3 regions of the Pseudomonas sp. TE21435 genome follow, and region 2 is predicted to be linked to each of the others. Evidence: riboswitches for the same ligand, from Rfam matches in the RefSeq annotation. Region 2 holds a riboswitch; each other region holds the start of a gene.
The links. A riboswitch is a leader RNA that binds a small molecule or an ion and turns the genes downstream of it on or off. The one in region 2 is predicted to bind cobalamin.
Positions count from the first base shown of each region.

Region 1 (7,463 bases), 1.1 Mb from region 2:
CTGGACAAAGGCTGCAAAGTCCAATTCACCGGCGTGAAATGCCTTGCGCAGTGCATCGGAGGGCGCGACTTCGCGCAACCACTGCCCATGCAGGTCTTCCTTGCGCTTATTGCGGGGCCACAGGCGATCGACCAGCACGCGCTGGCCATCCTGCACCTCGACGCTTTCATAGACGCGTTTGCAGCGGATCATCAGGTACTCCTGCGACATCATTCCCCTACCAGCCTAGGGCCTTCATTGATCGAGGTCACGGCCCGGTAACGAATTGTTTCTATACTGTATACCTTCGGCACCACCGCCCGACGCCAACCGGAGCCCTCATGGCAACCCCGTCACTGGCCAGCCAGCCCGACCTGAGCCTGCGCACCCCAGGCCCACCCCTTGCCCACAAACCCGGACGCGCCACCCTCACCTTGTTCTTCGGCCTGCTGCTGGCGGGCCTGGCCTACACCTTCTGGAGCCTCAAGCAGGACGTCAGCGCCAGCGGCACCGTCGTCACCACCATCACCCCTTTCCTGTTGCTGGGCCTGGCCCTGCTGATCGCCCTGGGCTTCGAGTTCGTCAATGGCTTCCACGACACCGCCAACGCCGTGGCCACGGTGATCTACACCCATTCGCTGCCGGCACCGGTTGCGGTGGTGTGGTCTGGGTTGTGCAATTTCCTCGGGGTGCTGCTGTCCAGCGGCGCGGTGGCCTTCGGCATCATCGCCCTGCTGCCGGTGGAGCTGATCCTGCAGGTCGGCTCGTCGGCCGGTTTCGCCATGGTCTTCGCCCTGCTGCTGGCGGCGATCATCTGGAACCTCGGCACCTGGTGGCTGGGGCTGCCGGCCTCGTCCTCGCATACCCTGATCGGCTCGATCATCGGCGTGGGGGTGGCCAACGCGCTGATGCACGGGCGCGATGGCACCAGCGGCGTTGACTGGGCCCAGGCCAGCAAGGTTGGCTACGCCCTGCTTTTCTCGCCCTTGATCGGCTTCGCCTGCGCCGCCTTGTTGCTGCTCGCCCTGCGTGCGCTGGTCAAGCGCCGCGAGCTGTACCAGGCACCAGAAAGCCAGACGCCGCCTCCCTGGTGGATCCGCGGCGTGCTGATCCTCACCTGTACCGGCGTATCCTTCGCCCACGGCTCCAATGACGGGCAGAAAGGCATGGGCCTGATCATGCTGATCCTGGTCGGCACCCTGCCAATGGCCTATGCCCTGAACAAGACCATGCCCAACGAGCAGGCCCTGCAGTTCTCGGCCGTCGCCGAGGTCACCCGCCAGGCGCTGGTACGGGCCGCCCCCGCGCCCGCCCCGGCCGATCCGCGCCAGGTGCTAACCGCGTTCGTCGCCACCCCTGCGGCCAGCCCCGAGCTGCTGCCGGCGCTGGCCGCGCTGAGCGGCATGATCGGCGAGGAGGTCAAGGGCTATGGCTCGCTCAAGCGCGTGCCGGCCGAGGCCATGGCCAACGTGCGCAACGACATGTACCTGGCCAGCGAAGCCATCCGCCAGATCGACAAGCACCAGCTGGCCCGCTACGACGCCGACACCGCCCGCCATGTGCAACTGTTCAAGCGCCAGCTGGACGACGCCACCCGCTATATCCCGCTGTGGGTCAAGGTGGCGGTGGCCATCGCCCTGGGCCTGGGCACCATGGTCGGCTGGCGGCGCATCGTGGTGACAGTGGGCGAGAAGATCGGCAAGACCCACCTGAGCTATGCCCAGGGCGCCTCGGCCGAAGTGGTGGCGATGTGCACCATCGGCGCGGCGGATATGTTCGGCCTGCCGGTATCGACCACCCATGTGCTGAGCTCGGGGGTGGCCGGGACCATGGTGGCCAACGGCTCGGGGATTCAACGCAAGACGCTGGTCAACCTGCTGATGGCCTGGGTGCTGACATTGCCGGCGGCGATGGTGCTGGCGGGGTGTCTGTACTGGCTACTCAACCAGCTCTTCTGATCCTGTAGGAGCGGCTTCAGCCGCGATCACCCGCAAAGCGGGTGCCAGACTCCGCGTTGCCTGCATCGCGGCTAAAGCCGCTCCTACAGAGGTGAGGCGCGATCAAGCGGGAATTTTCAGGCCACGCTGCACGGCCGGGCGCTCGAGGAACCGCGCCAGCACCCGCTGCACGTCCTTGAACCTGTCGAACTCCACCAACTCCCGCGCGTTGTAGCGCTCCACCAGGTTGCGCACCCAGGGGAAGATGGCGATATCGGCGATGCTGTATGCATCGACCATCCACTCCCGCCCTTGCAGGTGGCGGTCGAGCACCGCCAGCAGGCGCTTGGACTCATTGACGTAGCGGTCTCGCGGACGCTTGTCCTCGTACTCCTTGCCCGCGAAGAAATGGAAGAACCCCACCTGGCCGAACATCGGCCCGATGCCGCCCATCTGGAACATCAGCCACTGCAGGGTCTGGTAGCGCTGGGCCGGGTCCTGGCTCAGCAACTGGCCGCTCTTCTCGGCCAGGTACTGCAGGATCGCCCCCGACTCGAACAAGGGCAACGGTTGGCCCCCCGGCCCATCGGGGTCAAGAATCGCCGGGATCTTGTTGTTGGCGCTCAGGGAGATGAACGCGGGGCTCAACTGATCCTCGGTTTCGAAGCTGACCTTGTGCACCTCGTAGGGCAGGCCGATTTCCTCGAGCATGATCGAGACCTTGACCCCGTTGGGCGTGGCCAGCGAGTACAGTTGCAGACGCTCGGGGTGTCGCGCCGGCCATTTGCCGGTGATGGGGAATGCGGAAAGTTCGGTCATGGGGGTGCCTTCGCGTTGGGAGCCTTCAATCTAGATGATCTTCGGCCATCCTGACCATCACCCAGTCGCGGTGCCGCTCGTCGCCGCAAGGGAAGATCGCCTCGCCCACCTTGCGAAAGCCGTTGCGCTGATAGAAACCGATCGCCCGAGCGTTCAGCTCATTGACTGTCAGACGCGCCTGGCCATCGACCTGGGCCAGGGTGGTGGCGAGCAACAATTGCGCGGCGCCGGTGCCATGGGCGCAGGGTAGTACATAGCAACGGGAGATTTCCGCCAGTTGATCGGCCTCGGCAATACCCAGCTTGCCGGGCGCCAGGTCGAGCATGCTGTAGCCCAGCACCTGGCCATCCCGTTCGACCACCAGCAACCGCTTGTGCGGGTGCTCCAGGTGCGCCTGGAAATGTTCGGGCTGGAGATGGTAGGCGATGTAGTGTTGCTGGGCGCTGACCGCGCTATCGGGCGGGCTGGCCAGGGCGAAGGTCGCCTGGCCGACAAGGCTCAGGGCCACGCAGTCTTCGTCACGGGCCGGGCGAATCTGGTAGGGCATGGCAACATCCTGTCGGGCAGCCGGGTCACGTTTGACAATGCCAGCCTTACCCTCCCCTGTCCATCAGCCTCAAAAGTGAAACCGCTTGGCCCTGAACTGGCATTTTTGCCAGTAGACACTCCTGCGCTGGAATTCCATCTTCAGTTGTCACTCTCGCACCCTATTGGAGTATGAACATGACCACCGAAGCAGCTCAGGAAATCGGCATCACAATCTATGGCCAGAACAGCACCTCGGCCAACGCTCTGAAAGTGTATCGACAAGATTGGTTCGATGAAGGATTTGGTTTTGCTATCGAAGCAGTCAGCGACGTAAAACCAGACCAAGCGCAACTTTGGCTGAAGCTGACCGGCTACTGGTGCCCCCAACCTGGCGACTATCTTCTCAGTAATGAAGATCAGGATGAAAAGCCTCACATCCTCATCGAGTTTGGCTACTTCGGCCATACGATCAAGGCAATCGAGGCCGGAACATTCGAACTTCATACGATTGACTATGAAAAACGTTCGTTGACCGGCCGGTTCGAGTTCCCCGTAGAACTGGATAATGCTGGTTTCGACATCGAAAGCTGGGACTTCGATGTCGCAGCCCATACCTGATCAACCTTGCTGGTGCGCCTGGCGCTTGAGCTTCTCGGTGTCGACCCGCACAAATACCGAATCGGCGGTGACCGTCAGTACATCCCTGGCCCAGACCTCGCAGATCACCCGGGTCTTGCGCCCCAGCTCACCCTCGACCCGGGCCTTGAGCAGCAGTTCGACGCCCATGGGCGTGGGCTTGAGGTAGGTCAGGCCAAGCTGGCCGGTGACGCAGTCGATACGCGGCAGGCTGCCAGGTTCGCGGCCTTCGGCACGGTAGTGACAGGCCATGGCGGTCCAGTTGGAGTGGCAGTCGACCAGCATGGCCAGCAGGCCACCGTAGACCAGGCCGGGCCAGCCGGTGAAGGTCGGGTCGGGGGTATGCCGGCACCACAGGTGGATGCCGTCGGCGTCCCAGTGGCTCTGCACATGCAGGCCGCTGGGGTGGGAACAGCCGCAGCCGTAGCAGATGCCTTCGGGGGCGGCGAGTTGTTGCAGGGACAGGGCTTGCTCGGTCATACGCGTCCTTGGCTTGTTGGTGTTGGATAAGGAGGCTGGCTACCGATGGTAGCGCCCTGCGCGGCCTGCGCCAATGCACGAGGCCTGCCCGCAGACAACGCTGGCCTGACGGTAACCGCTCTGAACCGCGATTCAGCCACACTCAGCCCACCCATCCAGACGATTGACTCCCTGCCCGTTCGGTGGTCAGATGCGCGCCAGTTTCAGGTGCCCTGCGCCGCCGCGCGCAAGGTGAAACGGGAAGCCGGTGAGTCGATACCACGACAAGTCCGGCGCTGCCCCCGCAACGGTAAGCGAGCGAACCCTTCGACAGACCACTGTGCACACGCATGGGAAGGTGAAGGTTTCATGCCCCTCGCAAGCCCGGAGACCGGCCTGAGGCTTCACTTGGCAACCCGCGGTGGGCGGGCGCAGGCCGGTATTCGCGTGCGCGCCTGCGCGCGCTTCGCCGTTGCGTGTTTTCCACCGGGATCCATTCTTTCCTGCAGCAGTGGAACGACATGTCCCGTATCAACAAGCTTCACACCCTGGCGGCCTGCCTGGCCGTGTCCCTGCCGGCGCTGGCCGACGAGCAGCCCAGCCCTGCGCTCACCCTGCCCTCCACGGCGATCACCGACAGCCGCGACCCGCAGACCGTCGACCTGGCCACCCCCACCCAGGCCGGTTCACGCCTGAACCTCAGTGCCCTGGAAACCCCGGCGAGCACCAGCAGCATCACCGCCGCGCAGATTCAGCAGCGCAACAACACCACGGTGCAGGATGCCGTGACCCGCTCGCCGGGCATCACCTTCATCGGTACCCCTGGCGATGGCGGCACCGGCTTGTCGGCGCGCGGTTTCACGGGCCAGAGTTCGGTGATGACCCTGTTCGACGGGTCGCGCCTGTACGCCGGTGCCGGCACCCTCACCTACCCGGTCGATCCCTGGATGGTCGAGCGTATCGATGTGATCCGTGGGCCTGCCTCGGTGCTGTATGGCGAAGGCGCCACCGGGGCAACGGTCAACGTGATTCCGAAAAAGCCCTTCAGCGGTGATATCCGCAACCACCTGCGCCTGGGCTATGGCTCCTGGGACCGCCAGCAACTGGGGCTGGACAGCGGCGGCAGCCTGAGCGAGCGCCTGAGCTACCGCGCCACCCTGAACCAGCAGGCGGGCAACGGCTGGGTCGACCGCACCGATTCGCGCAGCCTGGCGTTTTCCGGCGCGCTGCGCTTCGATGCCAGTGACGACCTGAGTTTCACCTTGTCCCACGAACGCGGCGACGCGCAACCTGCCAACTACTACGGCACGTCGCTGATCGACGGCCATCTGCGCAGCAGCGTGCGCAACAAGAACTACAACGTCAGCAATGACGAACAGCGCTACCACGATGAGTGGACACGGCTGACCAGCGACTGGAACATCAGCGACAGCATCAGCGCCAGCAACCAGCTGTACTACATCAAGAGCCGTCGCCACTGGCGCAATGCCGAGGAATACGCCTGGGATGCCGGTGTGATCCAGCGCGGCAGTTTCCTGGAGATCAAGCACAACCAGGAGCAGATCGGCGACCGCCAGAGCTTCACCTTCGATCACTCGCTGTTCGGCCTGGCCAGCAAGACCGTGGTGGGCGCCGAGTACAACAAGATCCGCTTCAACATTGACAGCAACTCGCCCTACGAAGATGGCTACACCGACTCGCTCGACCCTTGGCGGCCGGCACCCGGCGGGTTCCACAGTGCCGATCCGACGCGCCCGCAGACGCTGTCGAAAACCAGCACCTTCTCGCTGTTCGCCGAAAACCGCACGCAACTGACCGAGCGCCTGTCGCTGGTCACCGGCATACGCCGCGACCAGAACCACATCGACCGCAACGACCTGGTGAAGGACACTCGCGAAGACCAGAGCCTGCGTGGCGGCAACTGGCGCGCCGGCCTGGTGTACGCGCTGACTGACGATCTGTCGGTGTACGGCCAGTACTCCACCAGCGAGGATGGTGTCGGTGACCTGCTGACCCTGCGCCCGGAGCAACGCCTTGAACTGACCGAAGCCAAGCAGACCGAATTCGGCCTCAAGCAACGGTTCTGGGACGGACGCGGCGAATGGACGTTGGCGGCCTACCACATCGTCAAGAAGAAGCTGCCGGTGTACGACGTGGTCTCCAAGCGCAGCCAGCAGGCAGGCCAACAGACCTCCGATGGCCTGGAGGCAAGCCTGGAGCTGGCTCTGGGCAATCAATGGCAACTGTCGGGCAACGCAGCCTTGGTGCGCGCCAAGTACGATGATTTCACTCAACTCAGCCGAGGCGTTTCCTACGACCGGTCTGGCAACCACCCGCAGGACGTCCCACGTCGAACCGCCAACCTGTGGCTGAGCAAAGGCTTCGGGCAAAGCGTCGACACCGGTATTGGCCTGCGCTACGTAGACGCCCGCTATACCAGCGCCGCCAATGACCAACGCGTGCCGGGCTACACCGTGGTCGATGCCAACATCGGCTGGCAGGTGCTGCCCGACGTGCGCCTGGGCCTGCAGGTGAACAACCTGTTCGATCGCGAGTACGCCCAGTCGAGCTACAGCGGCGAACAGTGGCTGCTGGGCGCGCCGCGCTCGTATTTCGCCACGGTGGACTACAGCTTCTAGATCGGCCAGGTAACAGCGTGAGAGCGGGCTTGCCCCGCTCCCACAAGAGCCCAGGTCTGACGGCCATCGCGTCGTGCTTGAACATCATCGCGCCAACTGCTCGACTAGGGCCTACGCCCCGTCCACAAGCAGCGCGCCATGACCGACATCCCGCAGATTCCCGCAGCGCCCGTGCACGCGCTTGACCAGCCGCGCACCTTGCTGTTCCTCGCCTACCCGCAGATGGGCCTGCTCGACCTCAGCGGCGCGCAGACGGTGTTCTGGGCCGCGACCAAGGCCCGTGCTGCGCGCGGCCTACCCGGCTACCGGGTGGTCACCGCCAGCCTCGAAGGGGGCCTGGTCCCCACCGCTGAAGGCCTGGCCGTCGCCACCGAGCCACTGGCGCCCTGGCTGCACGAGCCCTTCGACACGCTGGTCGTGCCCGGAGCCCCGGAGATCGTCCGCACCCTCCCTGATCACGCCGAAC
Region 1 is NZ_JBWBQZ010000001.1:1,955,032-1,962,494, forward strand. It holds gene ACZ9C1_RS08700 (DUF488 domain-containing protein) at 1-192, opposite strand, end outside; gene ACZ9C1_RS08705 (inorganic phosphate transporter) at 321-1,937, shown strand; gene ACZ9C1_RS08710 (glutathione S-transferase N-terminal domain-containing protein) at 2,040-2,735, opposite strand; gene ACZ9C1_RS08715 (N-acetyltransferase family protein) at 2,761-3,282, opposite strand; gene ACZ9C1_RS08720 (hypothetical protein) at 3,459-3,881, shown strand; gene ACZ9C1_RS08725 (PaaI family thioesterase) at 3,882-4,379, opposite strand; cobalamin riboswitch at 4,568-4,772, shown strand; gene ACZ9C1_RS08730 (TonB-dependent receptor) at 4,880-6,997, shown strand; gene ACZ9C1_RS08735 (GlxA family transcriptional regulator) at 7,136-7,463, shown strand, end outside.
Region 1: linked by a shared signal. The riboswitch ahead of ACZ9C1_RS08730 (TonB-dependent receptor) and the one ahead of ACZ9C1_RS03705 (ABC transporter substrate-binding protein) in region 2 are both predicted to bind cobalamin.

Region 2 (7,463 bases):
GACCCTGCAATATGGCCTGGCCAAACCGTCGGAGCAGTCATTCACCTTCGACGAGTCGGTGAAAGACCCGTCCTTCGCCGGCTTCTGGGCCTGGCCGTGCACCATGTTCAACGTACCGCCAGGGGCCAACTTCATGACCGTGATCTACGAGTTCCCGGTCGATGCCGAGACCACCCTGCAGCACTACGACATCTACTTCCTCAACAAGGAGCTCAGCGAAGAGCAGCACAAGCTGATCGACTGGTACCGCGAAGTGTTCCGCCCCGAGGACCTGCGCCTGGTCGAGAGCGTGCAGAAAGGCCTGAAGTCCCGCGGCTACCGTGGCCAGGGCCGGATCATGGTCGACGCCCAGCGCAGCGGCGTCAGCGAGCACGGCATCGCCCACTTCCACAACCTGATCGCGGTCGCCCACCTGGACGACTGAACACACGCCAGCTCCCCGCCCCGCGCCAGGGCCTGGCGCGGGGCTTTGTTGTCGAGGTACGCCATGGCCAAGCAATACGAGATGTTCAAGGTGCGCGTGACCGGTGTGGAACAGGCCACGCCGCAGATCAAGCGCTTCACCCTGGCCCGCGCCGACGGCGCCGCCCTGCCCGCCTTCAGCGGTGGCAGCCACGTGATCGTGCAGATGCAATCCGCCTGCGGCAGCCAGTTCAGCAATGCCTACTCGCTGATGAGCGACCCGCGCCAGTTGCACAGCTACCAGATCGGCGTGCGGCTCGAGGAGCAGTCCAAGGGCGGTTCGGCGTTCATGCACAACCAGGTAGCGGTGGGCAGCGAGCTGACCATCTCCACCCCCAACAACCTGTTCGCCCTGGACGCCGATGCCGGGCGCCATGTGCTGATCGCCGGCGGCATCGGCATTACCCCGTTCCTGGCGCAGTTGCACGAGCTGGAAGGGGGCGCCACCCCCTACGAGCTGCACTACGCCTTCCGCGCCCCGGAACACGGCGCCTTCCAGGGCGACCTGGAACAAGGCCCGCATGCCGGCAACACGCGGTTCTACATCGACAGCCTGGACCGCAAGCTCGACCTCGCCGCGCTGTGCGCGGGCCTGGCCGATGACGCCCACCTCTATGTGTGCGGGCCCAAGCCGCTGATCGACGCGGTGATCGCCACCGCCGCCGCCGCTGGCATCGCCGAATCGCGGGTGCACTGGGAACAGTTCGCCGCCGCCGCGCCGGCCACAGGTGCGGCCTTCACGGTGGTGCTGGCCCGTTCAGGCACCGAGCTGGCAGTCGAGGCAGGCATGACCATCCTGCAGGCCATCGAGAAGTCCAAGGCCGCGAAGGTCGAGTGCCTGTGCCGCGAAGGCGTGTGCGGCACCTGCGAGACGGCGATCCTCGAAGGCGAGGCCGAGCATTTCGACCAATACCTCAGCGACGAGGAAAAGGCCGCGCAGCAGAGCATGATGCTGTGCGTGTCGCGGGCGCGCTCGGCGCGGTTGGTGCTGGATCTCTGAAGCCAGATCGCGTCCCAACGGGGCGAACGATACCATCGCGGCGCAGGCCCGCTCCAGGAATAGCGCATGAGCTGGAGCGAGCGTGCCGCGATGGCGTCAGGCGCCTCGATGTAAATGCAGGCCAGTGGATTGAAAAATTGTTATGAGATAACATTTTACTTCCACTGTTTGCGACTTTTTTCAATGGCCAGCCCCCAACTCCCCCAACGCCTGCAAAGCATCGACGCCCTGCGTGGCCTGGTGATCCTGTTCATGCTGCTGGATCACGTGCGCGAAACGTTCTTCCTGCACCGCCAGGTCAGCGACCCGATGACCATCGACGCCACCGAACCCAGCCTGTTCGCCAGCCGCACCCTGGCGCACCTCTGCGCGCCGGTGTTCGTGCTGCTTACCGGGCTATCGGCCTGGTTGTATGGCGAAAAGCACCAGGGCCGTGGCGATGTCTCGGTGTTCCTGTTCAAGCGCGGTCTGTTCCTGGTGGTGCTGGAATTCACCCTGGTCAACTTCGCCTGGACCTTCCAGTTGCCTCCGAGCGTGATCTACCTGCAGGTGATCTGGGCCATCGGCCTGAGCATGCTCGCCCTGTCACTGCTGGTGTGGCTGCCGCGCCCGGCGCTGCTCGCCCTCGGCGCGCTGATCGTCGCCGGTCACAACCTGCTCGATGGCCTGCACTTCAGGCCGGAATCGGCGCTGCATGTGCCATGGGCGATCCTGCATGAGCGCAGTTGGCTGGAGGTAGGCGAACATCTGCGCCTGCGCACGTCCTACCCGCTGTTGCCGTGGATCGGCGTGATCGCCCTGGGTTATGGGCTCGGGCCGTGGTTTGCCCGGGGCAGCGACGCCGGCAAGCGCCAGCAGCGTCTGCTATGGGCCGGCGCGGGCCTGCTGCTTGGGTTCGTCGCGCTGCGCCTGCTCAATGGCTACGGCGAAGCCCCCTGGAGCCTCTACGCCCGCGTCGGGCAGACGCTGATGAGCTTCTTCAATATCACCAAATACCCACCGTCGCTGCTGTTCCTGGCCCTGACCCTTGGCGTCGGCCTGCTCCTGCTGCGCGGCTTCGAGCGTGCCGGCGACGCCCGCTGGATCGGCCCGCTTGCGGTGTTTGGCGCAGCGCCGATGTTCTTCTACCTGCTGCACCTGTATGCGCTCAAGCTGCTGTACGTGGCCTGCGTGGCACTGTTTGGCCTGAACCAGGGCCGCTATTTCGGTTTCGATGGCATCGGGGCGGTATGGCTGACCGCCGTGCTGCTGCCACTTGTCCTGTACCTGCCGGTGCGCTGGTTCGCCCGGCTGAAAGCGCGACGGCGCGATATCGCCTGGCTCAAGTACCTGTAAAAGCGTTTTCACCCGACAGCCCGATGGTCTACCATGCCGCCCGCCGGTTTCCACACGGAATCAAAAGGGAATCCCGGGCTCGCCACTGGCGATCCAAAGGGAACTGCCCCCGCAACTGTAGGTGCCGAGCCTGCGCCATCGATGCCACTGGGTCTGCCGACCCGGGAAGGCTGGCGCCGGCCTGGACGCACCAGTCAGGAGACCTGCCGGCACGCATTCACCAACCGGCGGGGTGTCCGGGATGGTCATCCGCCCTGGCCGCGTGCTTGCGCAGGCTGCCGGGCGATGCCTGTCCGTGGGCCATTCCGTGCACCACCCAGGAGATCGCCCCACCATGCCGCACCGCCTCGCCGCCCTCCTCGCCGGCCTGTCCCTGTCGGGCCTGGCCCACGCCAGCGCCACCCAGTACCCGCTGACCGTCGACAACTGCGGCATGCCGCAGACCTTCACCCAGGCCCCGCAACGGGCGGTGACCGTCGGCCAGGCCGGCACCGAGCTGCTCTATGCCCTGGGCCTCGGTGAGCGGCTGGCGGGCACCTCGCTGTGGTTCAACAACGTGCTGCCGGAATTCAAGACGCAGAACGACAAGGTCCCGCGTCTGGCCGACAACGAACCGAGCTTCGAGGCGGTGGTCGGCAAACGTCCGCAACTGGTAACGGCGCAGTTCGAGTGGATGATCGGCGCCCAGGGCGCGGTCGGCACCCGCGAGCAGTTCCAGGAGCTGGGCATCCCCACCTACCTGCTGCCCTCGGACTGCGAGGGCAAGGACAACCTGGTGGGCGCCGACGGCACCCGCCTGCAGCCGTTCAAGGTGCAGAGCATCTACAAGAGCGTCAGCCAGCTGGCCGAGATCTTCGACGTGCAGGAACGTGGCGCGCGCCTGAATGCCGAGCTCCAGGGCCAGCTGGAACAGGCCAGGCAGCGCCTGGCCGGCCAGGACCTGGCGCACACCAGCGCGCTGTTCTGGTTTTCCAGCGCCGACCTCAAGACCGACCCCTATGTCGCCGGCCGCCAGGGCGTGGCCGACTACATGCTGCAGACCCTCGGCGTGCGCAACGTGGTCGAATCCAGCGAAGAATGGCCTACCGTGGGCTGGGAGACCCTGGCCAGGGCCAACCCCACCTGGCTGATCGTCGCGCGCATGGACCGCCGTCGCTACCCGGCCGACGACTACCAGAAAAAACTCGACTTCCTGCGCAGCGACCCGGTCACGCGCAATATGGACGCGGTCAAGCACGGCCGCATCATCGTCCTCGATGCCGACGCCATGCAGGCCGGCATCCGCCTGTTCCGCGGCCTGGACGTGCTGTCCAGCGCCTTCGCCAGCGGTAAAGCACCCCAGTCATGAACCGCCTGCTGCCCATCAGCCTCTTTGCCTTGCTCGCCCTGTGCCTGGCCATGCTTGCCGGGATTGCCATCGGCGAGACCCGAGTCGGCGCCGAGGCGATCTGGCAGGTGCTGGCCAACCAGCTGTGGCAGGCCGGCCATGCCGTCGACCCGATCGACGCCGGCATCGTCTGGAACTACCGCCTGCCGCGCACCCTGGTCGCCGCCGCTTGTGGCGCGGGGCTGGCGACCTGCGGGGTGATCCTCCAGGCGCTGCTGCGCAACCCGCTGGCCGAACCGTATCTGCTGGGCCTGTCGGCCGGTGCCTCGACCGGTGCGGTGGCGGTGGGGTTGTTCGGCCTGGGCGGCGCGGTGCTGTCGCTGTCGGCAGGCGCCTTCATCGGCGCGCTGGCGGCATTCGCCCTGGTGCTGCTGCTGTCGCGCGCCAGTGGCAGCCGCCATGACAACGCCCAGGTGATCCTCGCCGGCATCGCCGGCTCGCAGCTGTTCAACGCGCTCACCGCCTTTCTCATCACCAAGTCGGCCACCGCCGAGCAGGCCCGCGGCATCCTGTTCTGGCTGTTGGGCAACCTCAGCGGCGTGCGCTGGCCGTCGGTGTGGCTGGCGGTGCCGGTCGCTCTGTTCGGCCTCGCGATATGCCTGTGGCAACGCCGGGCACTGGACGCCTTTACCTTCGGTGCCGACTCGGCGGCCTCGCTGGGCGTACCGGTGCGCCGTACACAGCTGCTGCTGATCAGTTGCGCGGCGCTGGTCACCGCGGTGATGGTGTCCATCGTCGGCGCCATCGGCTTCGTCGGCCTGGTCATCCCCCACGCCTTGCGCCTGCTGCTCGGCCCCGGGCATAGCCGCCTGCTGCCGGCCAGTGCCCTGGGCGGTGCGCTGTTCCTGATTATCGCCGACATCCTCTCGCGCACCCTGATCGCCGGCCAGGTGATCCCGGTGGGAGTGGTCACGGCCTTGATCGGCGCACCGGTGTTCGCGCTGATCCTGATCAGCCGCCGGGGGCGCCCATGAGCGTGATGACCACCATCGCCGACGCGCCGCTCACCTGCCAAGGGCTCGGCCTGCGCTTGGGCGGGCGCGATGTGCTGCAGGGGGTCGACCTGAGCGTGATGCTTGGCGAAACCCTCGGCGTGGTCGGCCCCAACGGCTCGGGCAAGTCCACCCTGCTCAAGCTGCTCGCCGGCCTGCGCACGCCCAGCAGTGGCAACGTGCGCCTGCTCGGTGAAGCGCTGGAGCGCATGCCGCGCCGGCATATCGCCCAACGCCTGGCCCTGGTCGAGCAACAGGCCGACACCCTGGACGCCATCAGCGTGTACGACGCCGTCGCCCTGGGCCGAACGCCCTGGCTCTCGGCCCTGGCACCGTTCGGCAACGATGACCGCGCCATCGTCGAACAGGCGCTGGCCGACGCCGACGCCAGCCACCTGCGCCGACGGCTATGGGGCGAACTGTCTGGCGGCGAACGCCAGCGCGTGCACATCGCCCGGGCGCTGGCGCAACGGCCGCAGGTGCTGTTGCTGGACGAGCCGACCAACCATCTCGATATCCAGCACCAGCTCGGCTTGCTACGCCAGGTGCAGGCGCTGCCGGTGACGACGCTGGTGGCGCTGCATGATCTCAACCAGGCACTGACTTGCGACCGGCTGGCCGTGCTCGATCAAGGGCGGTTGGTTGCGCTAGGCAAGCCGGAGGCGGTGTTGACGCCGGAGCGGTTGTTGGGGACGTTTGGGGTGCGGGGGCACTACCTGGTCGATCCGTATGATGGGGCGCGGGTGCTGCGGTTTCGTGCCTGAGTCGGCATGGAAAGCGCCGCTCACGCGGCGCATCGCCGGCAAGCCGGCTCCCACACCGACCGCGCCAGCCTGAGGCCATGCGCCATCCCGTGGGAGTCGACTTGGTGGCGATCAGGCCGATTGGTTTACCTGCGGCAGCTTCCAGGCCTTCATCTCCTGCGGCGTCAGGCTGGCCAGTACCTGCATGAAGGTTTCGGTCAGCTCGCTGCTGACATTACCGTGGGCGCGGTAGTTGCTCAGCAGGTAGCGCTTTACCGTATTCGGCCAGTTGTTCGCCAGGTGAGCGGCCTTGATGATGCCCTTGGCGTCCTGATAGTTGGCGGCGGGCTTGACCTGGGTCAGCCGGCGCTCGAAGTGGCCGAAGCTCCAGTCGTCCTCGCGAGCCTCGAATTCGTCCAGCAGTTTCACCTTGTACAACGCAAGCTCGGGCATGCGTGATCTCCTTGTGATGGGGTGGAAGGAGACGGTAGGTGAATACGTCGGGAATGGAAATGAACACGGTGTTGAGCATGGCGGGTGTCGGTTGGGACGGCCTGTCAGACGCCAGCTGCAGGGGCTGGTAGCAAGGGCTACCGCGCGGATAACGCAACCGGACGCTCGCCCAGTTTCTGCGCCAACCTCAACAGGTAGCCATCGGGGTCCTGGACCAGGAACTGGCGCAACCCCACTTCGACGGCATCTGCGCGATACCAGACTTCCTCGCATGCCTGGAACAACGGCCAGCGATGGCGCTCCAGCCGTTCGAGCAGCGGCGCGACAGCGGGGACATCGATCTGCAGGTTGATCCCCCGCCCAAAGGGTTTTTCCAGCGGCCCGGTGAGCCAGTGATCATCGGCATCGAGCTGCTCGAGCATCACCTGCGCGCCGTGCAGGTCGAGGTAGGCGAAACGCTGCTCCGGGCGTTGATAGGCAATCTCGAAGCCCAGCAACGACACCCAAAAATCCAGGCTGCTGTCGAGGTCGCTGACGATCAGTTCGGGCACCATCCTGTTGCGCTGTAGCATGCGGGTCGTCCTTGAGGGGTATGGGCAAGCGGACGACATGATAACGCTTACCCCAACTTCCACCAGCGTGGCCGGCAAGCACGAAACGAATGCGATGTGGGCCGCAGGGCCTGGGCGCCCTTGCCATCGAAGCAGCCCAGCAGCCCAGCAGCAAGGCGACCGTGGGGGTGCGCATGGAGCGCCGTAAAAGTGTTACGCCGTATGGCATCCTGGCCTGCGCGCCCGCGCCACTGCTAAAGTGCGCGCCGCGGCCCTCCCGGCCCCAGCAATGATGGAAACCTGCCGATGGAAAGAATGATCCAGTTCGTGGCGGTGGTGGTGGTCTGCACCAGCATCGGCATCGCCTGCGAGCACTACGAAGTGAACCGCTACCTGAAATGGCTGCTGATGGCCCTGCCGGCGATTGTCTGGGTGCGCCTGCGCAATCCGTTGCAACGCTGAATTTGCGCATGGGTTTGCAGTAAACTCGCAGGCCTTAACGTGCCCAAGGCTGCCCCATGTCCCGCCTGACCCGACTGC
Region 2 is NZ_JBWBQZ010000001.1:807,794-815,256, reverse strand. It holds gene ACZ9C1_RS03720 (aromatic ring-hydroxylating oxygenase subunit alpha) at 1-424, shown strand, start outside; gene ACZ9C1_RS03715 (PDR/VanB family oxidoreductase) at 488-1,462, shown strand; gene ACZ9C1_RS03710 (acetyltransferase domain-containing protein) at 1,646-2,797, shown strand; cobalamin riboswitch at 2,825-3,022, shown strand; gene ACZ9C1_RS03705 (ABC transporter substrate-binding protein) at 3,132-4,145, shown strand; gene ACZ9C1_RS03700 (FecCD family ABC transporter permease) at 4,142-5,158, shown strand; gene ACZ9C1_RS03695 (ABC transporter ATP-binding protein) at 5,155-5,940, shown strand; gene ACZ9C1_RS03690 (hypothetical protein) at 6,052-6,372, opposite strand; gene ACZ9C1_RS03685 (bleomycin resistance protein) at 6,510-6,944, opposite strand; gene ACZ9C1_RS03680 (hypothetical protein) at 7,230-7,385, shown strand; gene ACZ9C1_RS03675 (hypothetical protein) at 7,442-7,463, shown strand, end outside.

Region 3 (7,463 bases), 840 kb from region 2:
GTCGACCATTTCCACCAGTGACTCGACCTTGAGCTTTTCCATGATCCGGCCGCGGTAGGTGCTGATGGTCTTGGCGCTGAGGTTCATCTGCTCGCCGATCAGTTTGTTGCTCTGGCCGGCGCTGAGCCGGCGCAGTACTTCCATTTCACGGTTGGAAAGCAGTGCCAGGCGCTCGGTCTCGCTTTCCAGGGTATTGCTGTTGACCGCCATCTGCGGAAAGGTCGAGTAACCCTTGACCAGGGCTTTGAGGGCGAAGACCAGGGCATCGAGGTCCTCGTCCTTGTTGACGAAGGCCGAGATGCCGGCGTCCATGCAGCGGCGCACGTAGAGGTCGGCGGGCTGGCCGGTCAGGGCCATGATCCGTGGGGGCGGGTCGATCAGCTTGAGGCGCTTGATCACTTCCATGCCGTCGAGGTCGGGCAGGCCGATGTCGAGGATAACCACATCGGCCCTGGTCTGCTCGGCCAGGCGGGCGGCCTCTTTGCCTTTGCCGGTTTCACCCACGACGGTGAAGCGTTCGCGTTCAAGCAGCATGCGTACGGCGAGTCGCACAATGTGGTGGTCATCGACCAACAGCACGGATGTCATTCAGGTCACTCCTGTCAAAGTGCAGCCCGCTTCCTGCGTTGCATTTCAGGCGCGGGCCGCGGACTTGCTGGGCAGCGCGCACCTTACGGACATTCAGGACCCTTGGTAATAGGCGAGTATAGGTGTGTTGAAAATCCCGCAACAAGCTGTAGAAAATTCCTACAAACAAGGTTTGGGTCCAAGCGCTCAGCCGCAGGGGGCGTGCGGCTTGAGCACTCGCTGGGTGGAGGCGGGGTTGTTGCCCAGTACCTTGCCCACACGAGTGGGGCGCATCACCAGTTGGCCGCCGCAGTTCGGGCAGCGGTCATGGAAATGCCGCTCGTTACAGGCACGACAGAAGGTGCACTCGAACGAACAGATCAGCGCATCCGGACTTTCGGGAGGGAGGTCGGTGTCACAGCATTCGCAGTTGGGGCGCAGGTCGAGCATGGGCAGGGTTTCCATCCAGTTGGAAGGCCCAGTGTGCGCCGCCCACGCTCACTCGGCAATCGCTTCACGGGCCGGGGCGGTAGAGATGGGCGTGACCGGCGCGGTACAGGGCCGAGTCGGCGAACGGGGCATCGCCCAGGACATGACCGACGAGGATCAGCGCGGTACGCCGGAAGCCCTTGGCTGCCAGGCGCTCGACGATGTCCGCCAGGGTGCCCTTGACCCAATCCTGGTCTGGCCAGGTGGCACGATGGACCACGGCAATGGGGCAGTCGGCGCCATAGTGGGGCAGCAGTTGCTCGACGATACGCGGCAGGTGGCGTACACCCAGGTGGATGGCCAGGGTGCTGCCATGGCGGGCCAGATCGGCCAGCTGTTCACCGGCGGGCATCGGCGAGTTGTCGCCGTAGCGGGTGAGGATCACCGTCTGCGCCACGTCCGGCAGTGTCAGCTCGCAACCCAGCAGCGCGGCGCTGGCGGCAGTGGCGGTGACTCCGGGGATGATCTGGTAATCGATGCCCGACTCACGCAGGTGGCGGATCTGTTCGCCGATGGCGCCGTACAGGCTAGGGTCGCCGCTGTGCACGCGGGCCACGTCCTGGCCGTTGGCATGGGCCTGGCGCATGGCCTCGATGATCTGCTCCAGGTGCAGCTCGGCGCTGTTGATGACGGTGTGCGCCTGATGCCCCTCGAGCACTGCAGCAGGTACCAGCGAGCCTGCGTAGATGATTACCGGGCACTGTCGGACAAGGCGCTGGCCCTTGACCGTGATCAGCTCGGGATCGCCGGGGCCGGCACCGATGAAATAGACCGTCATGGAGGTTCCTTGCAGGTAAAGAGGCGGATTATCCGCCGATGGCCAGGGCCAGGGTAGCGCCGCCGAGCCTTTGCCTTGGCACATGCAGGCGCGGCGCAACGCCGGTACGGCCGGCCAGGGCCAGGGCTGCGCTTTCGGCGACGCCCCAGCAGCCGGTCTGGGCGTACACCGTTGTCGAGCGCTGACTGAGCAGCGCTTCGAAGGTCGACAAGTGGCTGCTGTCGAAGCAGATGAACGGCAACCCGAGCCGCTCGGCCAGTGCCAGCAGGCCGGGCTCGCGCGCCTTGGGTTCGATGCTGGCGATTGCCTTCAGCGCCGACAGGGGCAGGGCGTGGTTGGTCAGGGTCTGGCGCAGCAGCACCGCGAGCGTCTCGACCGGACAGCCACGGCGGCAACCAAAGCCGGCATACAACGCCGGCTGGGGAGCAAGGTCGCGCATCAGTGCTGGCTGGAGCGGCGGAACAACCAGGCGCTGAGCAGGCCCAGGGCCAACCAGAACGCGGCGTTGGTCAGCCACGAAGCGATCTTGAACTGGGTCTCCAGCGCCTCGGGGGCCAGGCTTTCATGAACCGCTGGCTGTGGCGCGCCGATCAGGTGCGGGATCACCAGCAGGGCGACGCCGAGCACCTTGAACAGCCAGTGCTGGGCGAACACCAGCAACGCCAGGCCGGCGGCGGTGGCGGCGGCGGTGCCGATCCACCAGGTCTGGCGCTGGCCGAGGTCGGCGGCCGCTGTTCCTGGCAGTTCCGGTGGCAGGCCCAGGGTCGGCGCCAGGCAGAACACGGCGAAGCCCGCCAGGCCCCACAGTGCGCCGGTGGCCACGCGGCCCGGGGCGCGGAGGCTGTACAGCGCGGCGAGGATCAGGGCGAAGCCGACGGCGACCACCAGGTTGCCGCCGGTGGTGGACAGGATACGCTGCCAGCCATCTTCGGGTGCCCAGGCCTCGGCGCTGTGCTCATGAGGCGCGGCGGCCTCGCCATGTTCATGATGTTCAGCGGCGGGGGCGGCGGTTTCATAGGTTTCCGCCTGGAGAATCAACGGGGCGACCCAGAAGCTTTGCAGGAGGGTCAGCAGCAGGGCGGCGAGCAGGCCGCTGAAACCCGCGGTACGGGCGATGCGCGTGATCATGCGGGTGTACTCAGTGGCAAGGGAAGGCGGCGCTGTGGCGGGTGTCGTGGGCGGCGTTGTGCACCGCCTCGATGTGCGAGAAACCGGCGAAGTACACCAGGCACAGGCCCAGCAGGCTGGCGCCGACCGCGACGATCAGGCGCTGGCTGAGACTGACGGGGGTGGCGATACTGGGTTTGGCGTGGGTGATGGGCATGACGCGTTCCTCTGCTGCTTTTGTTGTGGCAACGGGCAGGCGCGACGCCCCCGGGCACGGCTGGCCCAGGTGATACGACAGCGCCCGCCCACCGCGGGGTGTTCTGCAAGCATGTCAGGCCGGTCTCCGGGCTGGCGAGGTGGAGCGGGGCTCCATCGATCAAGCGCCACCTTCCCATGCCGCACGATGGGCACAGTGGTCTGGACGCTTCTCTCGCTTACCGTTGCGGGGGCAGCACCGGCCTTGTCGCCCTCTTCAAGGAGGCGCGACGCACCGGTTTCCCGTTTCACCCCCGTTGGGGGCACCTGAACGCAATGCGCTAGCAAATCACGGGGCCGGGCCTGCGTCAATCGCCGCGGCGGTTGACCGCCAGGCAGGCACTGCGTAGCCTTGCCGGTTCGAGGTTCCCGGGCGCTGGCCCGGGCTAAGACGGGAACGCGGTACAAGCCGCGGCTGCCCCCGCAACTGTAGGCACTGAAGGGTTCGGCACAGCCACTGCGCACGCGCGGGAAGGCGCCATCCCACCGGCTTTGATGGCCGGCGGTGCAAGCCAGGAGACCTGCCTCGCAACGTTTTCGACTTTCAACCGGGCGGGGTGATCCGGTGGCGAAACAGCCAGGCCGACACGGGCCGTGGCTGTCGTCCTGCATGCCCGCGCCATTGCTGCCAAGGGCATCGCGACATGAAAACACTGGCCAAGCTCCCCGTCACCATCGTTACCGGCTTCCTCGGCTCGGGCAAGACCACCTTGCTGCGCCATATGCTCGACAACGCCCAGGGCCGCCGCATCGCGGTGATCGTCAACGAGTTCGGCGAGCTGGGCATCGATGGCGAGATCCTCAAGCAATGCAGCATCGGCTGCTCCGAGGAAGAGGCCAATGGCCGCGTCTACGAGTTGGCCAATGGCTGCCTGTGCTGCACCGTGCAGGAGGAGTTCTTCCCGGTGATGCGCGAGCTGGTGGCGCGCCGCGGCGACCTCGACCATATCCTTATCGAAACCAGCGGCCTGGCCTTGCCCAAGCCGCTGGTACAGGCCTTCCAGTGGCCGGAAATCCGCAACGCCTGCACGGTCGACGCGGTGATCACCGTGGTCGACAGCCCGGCCGTGGCCGCCGGTACCTTTGCCGCCTACCCGGACCAGGTCGATGCCCAGCGCAAGCTCGACCCTAATCTCGACCATGAGTCGCCGCTGCACGAACTGTTCGCCGACCAACTGGCCAGCGCCGACCTGGTGGTACTGAACAAGGCCGACCTGATCGATGCCGAGGGCCTGGCCAAGGTCCGTGCCGAAGTGGCCGAGGAACTGCCGCCGGCGGTCAAGGTGATCGAGGCCAGCAGCGGCCGCCTGCCACTGGAGGTGCTGCTGGGCGTGGGCGCCGAGTCCGAGGCGCATATCGACGGCCGCCGCACCCACCACGACAGCCATCACGACGGCGATGACCATGACGACCATGACCACGACGCCTTCGACTCGATCTCCATCGACCTGCCCGAGGCTGACGAAAGCCTGCTGCTCGATGCCTTGACGCAACTGGTTACCGAGTTCGGCATCCTGCGCGCCAAGGGCTTCGCCGCCATTCCCGGCAAGCCGATGCGCCTGCTGATCCAGGGCGTGGGCACCCGCTTCGACAAGCATTTCGACCGTGCATGGCGCAGCGAGGAGCCACGGATCACCCGCCTGGTGCTGATCGGCCAGGACCTGGACGCGACCCAGCTGGAAGCGCGCCTGCGCCAGGCCCTGGGCGCCTGACCCATGCACCTGCTGCGGACCCAGCCCGGCGGCTTTGTGCCGGACGACAGCATCGCCGACCTCGGCCAGACCCCCGCCGAACTGGTGATCCTCTGCAGCGGTGATTCACACCTGGCGCTGCTTGCCGAAACCGCCGAGCAGTTGCCGGCGGATTTCCCCAGCGTGCGCCTGGCCAACCCGATGCAGGTGCAGAACCATGCCTCGGTCGACCTGTATGTCGACCAGGTGCTGCGCCATGCCAAGGTGATCCTGGTGTCGCTGCATGGCGGTGTCGGTTACTGGCGCTATGGTGTCGAACAACTGGTCGAGTTGGCGGCCCGTGGCGTACAGCTGATCCTGGTACCCGGCGACGACCGTCCCGACCCGGAGCTGACCGGACTGGGCACGGTGGGCGGTGAACAGGCCGAGCGCCTCTGGCATTTCCTGCGCCAGGGTGGCAAGGCCAATGCACTGAACCTGTTCAACTGCCTGGCCAGCCAGTGGCTGGGGCGCGCCTACCCCTGGGACGAGCCGCAGCCTTTGCCGCGCACGGTGGTCTACCACCCGGCCAAGGCCAGCGCACGGCTCGAGGACTGGTACGCCGAATGGCATCCGGAGTATCCAGTGGCGCCGCTGCTGTTTTATCGCTCCCACCTGCAGGCAGCCAACACCGCCTTCATCGATGTGTTCTGCCAGCGCCTGCAGGCTTGCGGCTTGAATCCCTTACCGATCGCCGTGGCCAGCCTCAAGGAACGCGCGTGCCTGGACCAGGTCGAGGCCTGGCTCGACGAAGTGCAGGCCGAGGTGGTGATCAACACCACAGGTTTTGCCCTGTCCAGCCCCGAACAGCCCAATCTGCGCCCGCTGCGTCGCGACGTGCCGGTGTTGCAGGCGATCTGCGCCCAGGACAACCAGCCCGGCTGGGAGCAAAGCGAGCAGGGCCTCGGCGCCCGCGACCTGGCGATGCACATCGCCTTGCCCGAGCTGGACGGGCGCATCATCACCCGGCCGGTGAGCTTCAAGGACCTGGCCTGGCGCAGTGAGCGCAGCCAGTCCGACGTGGTCTGCTACCGCGCCCACCCCGAACGCATGGATTTCGTCGCTGAACTGGCGCGGCGCTGGGTGACACTGGCGCGCCTGGACAACCAGGAGAAGCGCGTGGCCCTGGTGCTGGCCAACTACCCGACTCGCGACGGGCGCATCGGCAATGGTGTCGGCCTCGACACCCCAGGCGCGGCGTTGAATATCCTCAAGGCCCTGCAGGCGCAGGGTTACCCGGTAGCCGGCCTGCCCGACAGCGGCACCGAGTTGATCCATCAGTTGCTTGGCGGTGTCACCAACGACCTCGATCACCTTGACCAGCGCCCTTGCGCCCAGAGCCTGGCCCTGGCCGACTACCACAGCGCCTTCGCCGCGTTGCCCGAGGCCAACCAGCGCGCCGTGCTGGAGCGCTGGGGGCCGCCCGAGCAGGACCCGATGTTCCGCAGCGGGCGCATGATGGTCGCCGGCTTGCGCTACGGCCTGACCTTCGTCGGCATCCAGCCGGCGCGGGGCTACCAGGTGGACCACAGCGCCGTGTACCACGACCCGGACCTGGTGCCGCCGCACGGCTACCTGGCGTTCCACTTCTGGTTGCGCAACGGCTACGCCGCCGATGCGCTGATCCATGTCGGCAAGCACGGCAATCTGGAATGGCTGCCAGGCAAGGGCGTGGGGCTGTCCGCCGAATGCTGGCCAGACGCGTTGCTCGGGCCGCTGCCCAACATCTATCCGTTCATTGTCAATGACCCAGGCGAGGGCGCCCAGGCCAAGCGCCGTACCCAGGCGGTGATCATCGACCACCTGATGCCGCCATTGACCCGCGCCGAGACCTACGGCCCGCTGCGCCACCTGGAACAGCTGGCCGACGAGTACTACGAAGCGCAGTTGCTCGATCCACGTCGCGCCAACGAGTTGCAGCGCGACATCCTCGCACTGGTCAAGGCCAACCACATCGACCGCGAACTGCAGCTTGAAGGGCAGTTGGAGGATGCTGCGGTGTGGTTGCCGCGCCTGGATACCTACCTGTGCGACCTCAAGGAGTCGCAGATCCGCGATGGCCTGCATGTGTTCGGCCAGTCGCCCCAGGGGCGCCTGCGCAGCGACACGCTGCTGGCCCTGGTGCGGGTGGCGCGGGGGGATGGCAAGGGCGGCAATGCCAGCCTGATTCGCGTGCTGGCCAAGGCCTTGGCGTTGGGCTTCGATCCGTTGGACTGCGACCTGGGGCAGGCCTGGGACGGGCCGCGCCCGGGCCTGCTGCTGCAACTCGACAACAGCGCATGGCGCACCTGTGGTGATACCCGTGAGCGTCTGGAGTGCCTCGCGCTGACATTGATCGAGCAGGCATTGCAAGGGGCTGCGGCGTTGCCGGATGAAGACGGCTGGGCACCGGTACGCGAGGTGTTGCAGGCGCTGGTCGAACAGATCGCGCCGGACCTGGACGCCTGTGGCGCCGCCGAGATCGACGGCCTGCTGGCCGCGCTGGCCGGGCGTTTCGTCCCGGCCGGGCCCAGTGGCGCGCCCAGCCGTGGCCGCCT
Region 3 is NZ_JBWBQZ010000001.1:1,649,874-1,657,336, reverse strand. It holds gene ACZ9C1_RS07450 (response regulator transcription factor) at 1-588, opposite strand, end outside; gene ACZ9C1_RS07445 (DUF1272 domain-containing protein) at 775-1,017, opposite strand; gene cobM (precorrin-4 C(11)-methyltransferase) at 1,082-1,834, opposite strand; gene ACZ9C1_RS07435 (cobalamin biosynthesis protein) at 1,863-2,273, opposite strand; gene ACZ9C1_RS07430 (CbtA family protein) at 2,273-2,962, opposite strand; gene ACZ9C1_RS07425 (CbtB domain-containing protein) at 2,973-3,158, opposite strand; cobalamin riboswitch at 3,259-3,481, opposite strand; cobalamin riboswitch at 3,543-3,739, shown strand; gene cobW (cobalamin biosynthesis protein CobW) at 3,841-4,908, shown strand; gene cobN (cobaltochelatase subunit CobN) at 4,912-7,463, shown strand, end outside.
Region 3: linked by a shared signal. The riboswitch ahead of ACZ9C1_RS07425 (CbtB domain-containing protein) and the one ahead of ACZ9C1_RS03705 (ABC transporter substrate-binding protein) in region 2 are both predicted to bind cobalamin.